Regions from separate parts of the Micromonospora sp. AP08 genome, predicted to be linked through region 3. Evidence: riboswitches for the same ligand, from Rfam matches in the RefSeq annotation. Region 3 holds a riboswitch; each other region holds the start of a gene.
The links. Region 3 has a riboswitch for cyclic di-AMP ahead of FXF50_RS30095 (transglycosylase family protein). Riboswitches for the same ligand answer to the same signal wherever they lie in the genome.
Positions count from the first base shown of each region.

Region 1: linked by a shared signal. The riboswitch ahead of FXF50_RS10025 (C39 family peptidase) and the one ahead of FXF50_RS30095 (transglycosylase family protein) in region 3 are both predicted to bind cyclic di-AMP.
Region 2: linked by a shared signal. The riboswitch ahead of FXF50_RS16280 (hypothetical protein) and the one ahead of FXF50_RS30095 (transglycosylase family protein) in region 3 are both predicted to bind cyclic di-AMP.
Region 4: linked by a shared signal. The riboswitch ahead of FXF50_RS26285 (NlpC/P60 family protein) and the one ahead of FXF50_RS30095 (transglycosylase family protein) in region 3 are both predicted to bind cyclic di-AMP.

Region 1 covers NZ_VSEZ01000004.1:350,164-352,354, forward strand. Annotated here, with positions in the region: gene FXF50_RS10020 (alpha/beta fold hydrolase) at 1-242, opposite strand, end outside; gene FXF50_RS10025 (C39 family peptidase) at 348-1,190, opposite strand; cyclic di-AMP (ydaO/yuaA leader) riboswitch at 1,387-1,528, opposite strand; gene FXF50_RS10030 (hypothetical protein) at 1,834-2,191, opposite strand, start outside.
Region 2 covers NZ_VSEZ01000008.1:215,765-217,955, reverse strand. Annotated here, with positions in the region: gene FXF50_RS16280 (hypothetical protein) at 17-1,087, opposite strand; cyclic di-AMP (ydaO/yuaA leader) riboswitch at 1,092-1,223, opposite strand; gene FXF50_RS16275 (cation diffusion facilitator family transporter) at 1,367-2,191, opposite strand, start outside.
Region 3 covers NZ_VSEZ01000001.1:559,836-562,026, forward strand. Annotated here, with positions in the region: gene FXF50_RS02535 (glycoside hydrolase family 3 protein) at 1-800, shown strand, start outside; cyclic di-AMP (ydaO/yuaA leader) riboswitch at 945-1,115, shown strand; gene FXF50_RS30095 (transglycosylase family protein) at 1,115-1,771, shown strand; gene FXF50_RS02545 (YbaB/EbfC family nucleoid-associated protein) at 1,939-2,191, shown strand, end outside.
Region 4 covers NZ_VSEZ01000021.1:49,439-51,629, reverse strand. Annotated here, with positions in the region: gene FXF50_RS26290 (N-acetylmuramoyl-L-alanine amidase) at 1-903, opposite strand, end outside; cyclic di-AMP (ydaO/yuaA leader) riboswitch at 1,145-1,282, shown strand; gene FXF50_RS26285 (NlpC/P60 family protein) at 1,294-2,191, shown strand, end outside.

The sequences.
Region 1 (2,191 bases), on a different contig from region 3:
AGCCGGTCGTGGGGGCCGAGCCGCTCGGTCACCGGGCCGAGCCCCTCGACCACCCGTCGGGCGAGGGCCTCGAAGGAGTAGCCGGGCAGCGGCGGCGACCAGCCGTGCCCGGCCAGGTCGGGCGCGAGCCAGCGCCCCGCCCAGTGGCGCTCCAGCAGCGGCGCCCAGGGCAGCCACACCTCACCGGTGGCACCCATGCCGTGCAGCAGCAGCAGATGGCGGGTACCCGTCTCGTCGCCCATACGGCGCAGTGTGCCACCGGACGGACACCCGGCGCGAGAGCGGACACGGGCGCGGACGACGTCGGGCACCGGCTCGGTGGAGCCGGTGCCCGACGGGAGGGGTGATCAGGCGGAGTAGCCGCGGGTGGCGGCCCAGTTCGCCAGGTCGATGGTGCTCATCCAGTACGCGGGCAGCGCCGCGTTCGCCGAGTCGGCGATCCGGACGGTGCGGCCGTCGTTCTTGTAGCCGACCACGGCGATGTAGTGGCCGCCCGGGAACGAGTGCCAGCCGCCGTCGGTGTCCGTGGCGTCGCCGGCGATGTTGACCACCACGCCCCGGCCGTCGGTGATCGCCTTGACCACGTCCGCCTGGAGCTGGTCGATCTCGGCCGGGCTCGCCGAGCCGCCGAACATGTGGGTCCGGTACGGGTTGCCCTTGACCATCTGGTTCAGGCCCCGGGTGGTGTCCTCGGCCGAGTTGGTGCCGTTCTCGCCGGCGTTCAGCGGGGCGATCATCGCGTCCTGGGTGGTCTCGACGCCACTCGCGCTGAGCGCGTTGCGCACCGCGGCCGGGCCGCAGTTCCAGTAGGCGGTCTGCGCCTCGTAGGTGTAGTCGAGCACCTTGCTCGACGGGGGCTTCGGCTTGGCCTTCGGGGTGGTGTCCGGGTCGGCGGCGGCCTTGGCGGCCGGCTTCGCGGCCGACGGCGACGCGCTCGGCGAGACCGAGGGCGACGGGACGGCGACCCGGGCCTCGCCCCGGCTGGCGACCTCACCGAGCCGGGAGCCCAGCTCGGCGACCGAGGCGGTGTTCTCCTGGGGGGCCGGGGCGTCGTCGGTGGCGGCGACGGCGGCGCTGGCGCCGCCGGCCAGCACGAGCGCCGCGGCCGAGCCGGCGATGATCCGGTACGGGCGTTCGGTCACGAGGCGGCGCAGCTGACGCTTCAGGTGGTGCTTCACGGTTTCCTCCACGGGGCGTGGCGGCACGCGCCGGCCCGGCACGCGGAGGAACTCACGCGCGCTGCGGGGCGGATGGCCGGGGAACGGGGAGCGCCCGGGGGGCCGGGCGGTCGGGGCGGGTTGCCGGTTTCGGTCGCCCTCAGGCGAGCGCCGGCACCGCGATGCCGTGGAGGCGGGGGGACGAGCGGGGGGTGGGCACGAGGAATGGCACTCCTTCCGTGACCGCCGACCGGGTTAGCTGACGGATTCGGGCGGGAAGTACGCCCTACCGCAGGCCGTGGCCCGCGGATTCACCCCGATGTTGCTGTGGGTCCCCGGTTCGTCAGAGCACGATTAGGCGGGTCGGCGCGGCGTCGCCTCTTGCGATCGAAAACCGCTCCGGACGCGCTGACACTACCGGTGGGTATGCCGGCTGCCAAGCGCTCCCACCTGCGTAAACCTCGTGCACCACTACGGATATCGGAACAGTCGGTCACTCACTTCACTCAATGGGACGAGCAGTTACGGCGGCGCCGCGCGGCCAAAAGCGGACATCCGGTGGCGACCAGCGCGGAATTGCGGGTGTCAATCGCCCGGCCCGGCACCGATGACCGTTTCCGCGGACGGGTGACAGGCCTCACCGAATTCGGATAACGATTCGGTCGAGCTCGCCGGGTCAGCCGGCCCGGGCCGGGCGCCAGCGCGCGCCGGGCACGGCGGCCGGGACCGGAGCCGGCGCCGCCCCGTCCCGACCCCGCACCGTCGCCGGGGCTGCGCCCGGAAGGGCGGGGCGCAGCGCGCCGGCGGCCGCGTACGCCTCCGCGGCCAGGGTCCGGGCCGCCTCGGCGGCCAGCTCGGCGTCCCGCCAGGCCCGCCGCTCCCGCTCGGCGGCCGCCGCCCAGCCGGCCCGGCGGCCCTCCCGTACCGCCCGGGCCAGCACGATCTCCTGCTCGGCCGGGTGCCGGCGCGGGTCCCACCCGTTGCGATGGGCCAGCACGTCGGCGAGCTGCCGGGCGCTCAGGTCGCCCCGCCAG
Region 2 (2,191 bases), on a different contig from region 3:
GTGCCGCCGGGGCGGGTCAGTACACCGACAGGTGCACGTGGTTGGTGTGGTCGCTGGACGGGTCGCCGTTGCCGCCGCTGTACGCCTTCCAGCCGCTGCTGGGCAGCCAGATCTGCTTGTACCAGATCACGTAGAGCACGGCGAGCGGGTCGGCGTTGCGGATGAAGTAGGCGGCCAGGTTGTTGCCGTACGTCTTGTCGCCGCCGGTGGCCACGCCGCCGAAGCCGTCCTTCTGCGCGGCGAAGTCGCAGGCCCGCCCCTTGGGGTGTTCACCGGAGCCGCTGGGCCGGTGGCAGGAGACGTACCGGGTGAAGCCGGCCGCCTTGGCCTGCTGGAGCGCGTGCAGCGTACGCGGGGTGATGCAGCCGTCGGCCGGCGTCGGGTCGTCGACGCTGCACGACTCGGGCGGCCAGGAGCCGTCGGCGTTGCGCGGGGCCGGCTTCGCGTTCGCCGACGAGGTGCCCTGCACGCTGCCGCCGCCGCTGCTGCGGGACGCGCGGTCGTTGGCGACCTCCAGGGCGCGTTCGGCCTGCTCCTTGCGCTTGGCCATCACGGTGACCTGCTTGCGTTGCTCCTGGATCTCGCCGGTGAGCGCGGCCTGCGTGCGGGTGGCCTCGTCCCGGGTCTCGATGAGGTCGCGCAGGGCCCGGTCCTCGTGCGCGGCCACCTGCTCCAGGGCCGCCGCGCGGTCCATGAAGCCCTCCGGGCTGCTGCTGCCGAGCAGCGCCGCGGCCGTGCCCATCCGCCCGGCCCGGTACGCCACCCCGGCGATCTCGCCGACCTTGGCGTCGCGCACGGTCAACTCGGCGTTGACCGTCTTGAGCTGGGCGGTGAGCTGTTGCTGCCGGGTCACCGAGCGGTTCAACGCGGCCCGCGCCTCGAGCCAGCCCTTGCTGGCCGCATCGAGTTGGGCGCGCAGCGCCGGCGTGCCGCCCTCGTCGTCGCCGGGTGCGGCGGCGAGCAGGCCGGTCGCCGGGGCCGCCGATGCGGGGAGGGCCGGCTCGGCCACGACGCCGAGGGTGAGCGTCGCGATGAGCAGGGCCGCCAACCGGGCGGCCGTCCGTCGTACAGGTGCCACTGGGGGCATTCACGTGTCCTTCCGTCAACCGCCGACCGGGTTAGCTGACGGGTTCGGGACGGAAGATCCCTACCGCTGACGCGGATGCACCCCACGAACGTGGTTCCCCGGCTCGCCCCTGCGGGCGATTAGGCGCTGGCCGCCGCAGGCGCCGGTGGGCGCCGCCCGGCGGTGGCCGCGGTCGAGCCTACCGGCGCTGCTCCGGGCCGGCTCCGCAGGTGGGAGCCGGCGACCCGGTCAAAACCGGCATAAGTGCACAATAACCACTTGGATTTAAGATTGTCCTAATTACCACTCGACTGCACCGCAGGCCCCGGGAGACGCTCCGGGTTCGATCTGCAACGTGGCGTGATCGATCGAGAAGTCCTCGTGCAGGGCGGTGCGGGCCGCGGCCAGCACGTCGCCCACCTCGGCGCCCGGGACCATGGTGAGGTGCGCCGAGGCCACCTCCATGCCCGAGGTGAGCGTCCAGACGTGCAGGTCGTGCACCTCCGCGACGCCGGGCACGGCGGCCAGCCGGTCGTGCACGGCGGTCACCTGGAGGTGCTCCGGGGCGGCCTGCACCAGGATGCGGACGGCGGCCCGGCCGAGCCGCCAGGTGCGCGGCAGGATGAACAGCCCGATCGCCACGGCGACCAGCGGGTCGGCCCACCACCAGTCGGTGAGCGCGATGATCACGGCGGCGCCGATCACCCCGAGCGAGCCGAGCAGGTCGCCCAGCACCTCCAGGTACGCCCCGCGCAGGTTGATGCTCTCCTCGGCGCCGGCGCGCAGCAGCGCGAACGCGGCGATGTTGGCGAGCAGGCCGAGCACCGCCACGGCGAGCATCGGCCCGGCCAGCACCTCCGGCGGCTCGCCGAACCGGCGTACCGCCTCGATCAGGACGTAGACCGCCACGGCGCCGAGCAGCACCGCGTTGGCCAGCGCGGCCAGCACCTCCAGCCGGTAGAGCCCGAAGGTGCGCTGCGGATCGGTGTCGGCCCGCCGGGTGGCGCTGATCGCGGCGAGGGCCATGCCGATGCCGAGGACGTCGGTGAACATGTGCCCGGCGTCGGAGAGCAGGGCCAGCGAGCCGGTGGCGAACGCGGCCACCGCCTCGACCGCCATCAGGGC
Region 3 (2,191 bases):
CGCTGCGGGCCGAGGTGCAGAACGGCCACGTGCCGATGAGCCGGATCGACGACGCCAACCGGCGCATCCTCACGAAGAAGTTCGAGCTGGGCCTCTTCGAGCGGCCGTACACCGACCGGAGCTGGACCCCGACGGTGGGCGGCGCGGCGCACCGCGCGCTGGCCCGCCAGGCCGTGCGGCAGTCGCAGGTGCTGCTCAAGAACGACGGCGGCGTGCTCCCGCTGGCCCGGGACAACAACAAGATCTTCGTGGCCGGGAAGAACGCCGACAACATCGGCAACCAGAGCGGCGGGTGGACCATCTCCTGGCAGGGCTCCTCCGGCGCCGTCACCCCGGGCACCACCATCCTCCAGGGCATCCGCGCGGCCGCCGGTCCGACCACGACGGTCACGTACAACCAGCGCGGCACCGGCATCGACAAGACCTACCGGGCGGCGATCGCGGTGGTCGGCGAGACCCCGTACGCCGAGGGCCAGGGCGACCGCACCGGCAGCATGAGCCTGGACCGCGACGACCTGCGTGCCATCACGACGCTGCGCAACTCGGGCGTGCCGGTGATCGTGGTGCTGGTCAGCGGCCGGCCGCTGGACGTGGCCGCCGAGCTGCCACGGTGGAACGCGCTGCTGGCCTCCTGGCTGCCCGGCACCGAGGGTGGCGGCGTGGCCGACGTCCTCTTCGGCGGGTACGCGCCGACCGGCAAACTGCCGATGACCTGGATGAACTCGGTCAGCCAGCAGCCCATCAACGCCGGCGACGGCAAGGTCCCGCTCTTCCCGCAGGGATACGGCCTGACCTATTGAGCCGCCCCTCGATAAGCCCCCTTCGGACGGTGCGCAACTCGAACGGGGCGACCTTCGCTCGGCCGGGTGAAGAACTTCACAAGAAGTGGGCGTTCGTCGCAAAAGGTTCCTAACGTCGTTTCCGTTCGCGATCGCGGACACCACGGGCCGGCAACGCCTAATCCCGCCGCCGGCCCGGTGGTACCTGGACCTCGGGCGGGAGCGGGGGACCCACGTTCCTCGGTGCACGACACCTCGGGGTGAAGCCGCCACCGGCGGCCGGGCTCCTCGGCCCGAACCCGACAGCTCACCTCGTCGGCGTGGAGGAAACCCACATGGCAAGTGAATACGTCGCCCGTCACCGCCGGACCGCGCAGCGTCGCACCGCCGTCGGGGCGCTCGTCGTCGGCGCCGCCACCGGCGCCGCCGCCCTTCTCGGCCCGGCCGCCCCGGCCAGCGCCGCCGGCGTCAACTGGGACGCCGTCGCCCAGTGCGAGTCCGGCGGCAACTGGCACATCAACACCGGCAACGGCTACTACGGCGGGCTCCAGTTCACCCGGAGCACCTGGAACGGCTACGGCGGCCAGAAGTACGCCAGCCGCGCCGACCTGGCCAGCCGCAGCGAGCAGATCGCCATCGCCGAGAAGGTCCTCGACGGGCAGGGCATCGGCGCCTGGCCGGTCTGCGGCAAGAAGGGCGGCTCCACCAAGAGGTACGCCAGCAAGGACTCGGGCTCGACGAAGTCCGCCAAGAAGGCCACCACGGAGCGGAAGTCGCGCGCCGACCGGCCGACCGTCCGCGGCGAGCGGCGGGCCAAGCCGAGCACGAGCGGCGCCGGCAGCTACCTCGTCCGGCCCGGAGACACCCTCTCCGAGATCGCCGACGCGAAGAACGTGGCCGGCGGCTGGCACGCTCTCTACGAGCGCAACAGGGACGTGGTGGGCGCGAACCCGGGCCTGATCTTCCCGGGCCAGAAGCTGCGCCTGCGCTGACCCCACCGGAACGGCCCCGCGCGGGCCGGTCCACCGCACCGCGAACGCCCGGCCGGGATTCCCGGCCGGGCGTTCGTGTCGGACGGGGCGGGCGGGCTCACCGGCGTCCGCGTCGGAGGTGGTTGCTATCGTCACGGTGCTCGGAAAGACGTGAAGAAAGCGCGGATATGACCAACGACCCGTTCTCCGCGGCCGCGAGCCTCGACGAGCTGCTGACCAGGACCCAACAGGCGCTCTCCGCGATGCGGTCCCGGGCCGCCGAGCACCCCGACGGCGCGCCCGGCGAGCTGCTCCGGGCCGAGGGCGCCGCGGCCGGCGGCCGGATCCGTGCCGTCGCCGTCCAGGGTGGCCGGCTGGAATCCGTCACCGTCGACCCCGCGCTGGCCGGGGAGTCCATGGAGGCCCTCTGCGGGCACCTGG
Region 4 (2,191 bases), on a different contig from region 3:
CGGGCCGAAGTAGCCCTCGGTGTCGTGGATGACGATGTACTCGATCTTCTGCTGGGCCGGCCGGTTCCCGAGGTCGTGGTTGCCGTAGTCCCCCGGGTCCGCGCTGAGCTGCTCGTAGGGGGCGGGGATCCACTCGCAGGCCAGCCGCACCGGGCATTCCAGGCCGTCCGGCCGTTCGGCGCGGCGCAGCCCCAGCTTGTGCAGCCCGGACTGGTCCGGCGTCACCGTGGTGGCGGCCAGGGTCACCCGCTGGCCGTCGTCGGTGGTCCGGGTCGCGCCGAGGCCAAGCTGGTCGTAGACCTCGTCGGCGAAGGCCGCCGCCGCGTCCTCGGTGTCCGCGCCGGAGTAGCGGGCCACCGCGCCGTACCAGGCCGCCGGGTCGGTGCCGGCGCCGACCGGCGCAGCCAGTTCCTTCTGGTACGAGGCGAGCAGCGCCGCCCCGCCCCGGATGTTCGCGGCCGCGTCGGTGCGCAGCGTCTCCTCGGCGAGGCCGGTGAGCGCCGCGGCGGCGTCGAGCGTCTGCAGGGACGCCTGCGGCAGCGCGTCCTCCGCCGGCGCCGACGCGGTGGCCGGGTCGAGGGTGAGCGGACGCGAGTCGTCGCCCCGCGGGTCCTCGTCCTCGTCGACGTGGCCGCTGGCCGGGGTCGAGAGGACGTGCTGGGCGTCGGTGAGGTGCATCGGGCCGTAGCCGCCGCTGGTGCTCGGCTGGCCCGGGTGGGTGTCCCACCGCGATTCCAGGTACGAGACGCCGAGCAGGACGCTCTGCGGCACGCCGTACTCCGCCGCGGCGGCGGCGTACTGCTCCTGGCGGTCGGTGGGGGGTGGGGCGGTGAGCGGTTCCGCGGCCACCGGTCCGGTGGCCACGAGCGCGGTGGCCGCCGCGACGGCGGCTGCCAGCAGCATCCGTCTGCCCGACGGCGGGGGGGAGAGGTGCATCGAACCTCCAGACAGGGATGGGGGTCACTGCGTCCTCACCCTCGCCCCACGCACCCTCCGGGTCAATACCTTTCCGACAAGTAATCTTCGGTGAAAAAAACCTTCGGGTACGGAGTGTCACGGCGACTTGGGTTGCGGATCGGTAACGGTCATCTCTACTCTGGTCAATCGTCGGCCGCCAGTTTCACCGTCCAACCCGGGTGGTGACGGTCCGACACCGCCGAGTCGCCTCCGGGCGAGCCGGGGACCCAGGTACCTGGGGTGAATCCGCAGCCACTGCGGTAGGGCGGCTCCCTTCCCGCCCGAACCCGTCAGCTAACTCGGTAGGCGGGCACGAAGAAGGAGTACGGAAGCCCGGTGGCACACCATGCCCCGCGGCCACCGTCGGGCCGGTCGGTCGACCGGTCGACGGCTGCGCCGCGTTCCCGCTGGTCCCGCTTCACCACCGTCCTCGCCGCCCTGGCCGGCACCGCCGTCGTCCTGACCGGCGGCGCCACGGCGGCCCACGCCGAACCGTCGGTCACCGAGATCGAGCGCCAGATCGACCAGGACTGGAACAAGCTCGAACCGATCATCGAACAGGTCAACGCCACCCGCGAGCAGCTCGCCGCCAAGCGCAAGCAGGCTGCCGCGCTCGCCAAGCAGATCGCCCCGCTCCAGGCCCGGGTGGACGCCGCCCTCGGTCAGGTGGGCGGCCTCGCCGCCGACGCGTACAAGGGCGACAACAATCTCTCCACCGTCAACGCGCTGTTGGGCAGCCGGTCCCCGAGCGAGCTGGTGGACGGCCTCGCACTGCTCGACCGCTTCGCGAACCGCCAGCAGGCGCAGGTGCGGACCGTCGCCGAGCTGCGCGACCAGCTGGCCGCCAAGAAGCAGCCGCTGGACGAGATGATCGGCGAGCTGGCGCGCACCGAGGCGCAGCTCGCGGCGAAGAAGAAGCAGATCGACGCCGAGATCGTCAAGCTGCAGAAGCTCCGGCTCAAGGTCTACGGCAGCGGCGGTGGCGGTCCGCTGCGCCCGGCCCCCTGCCCCGCCGGCTACCCCGGTGGCCCGGCCGGCATCGCGGTCAAGTTCGCCTGCGCCCAGATCGGCAAGATCTACGTCTGGGGCGCCGCCGGCCCCGACCACTACGACTGCTCCGGCCTCACCATGGCGGCCTGGGCCAAGGCCGGCGTCTCGCTGCCGCACAATGCGCGGCAGCAGCACGACGTGACCCGGCGGGTGAGCCGGAGCGAGCTGCGCGCCGGTGACCTCG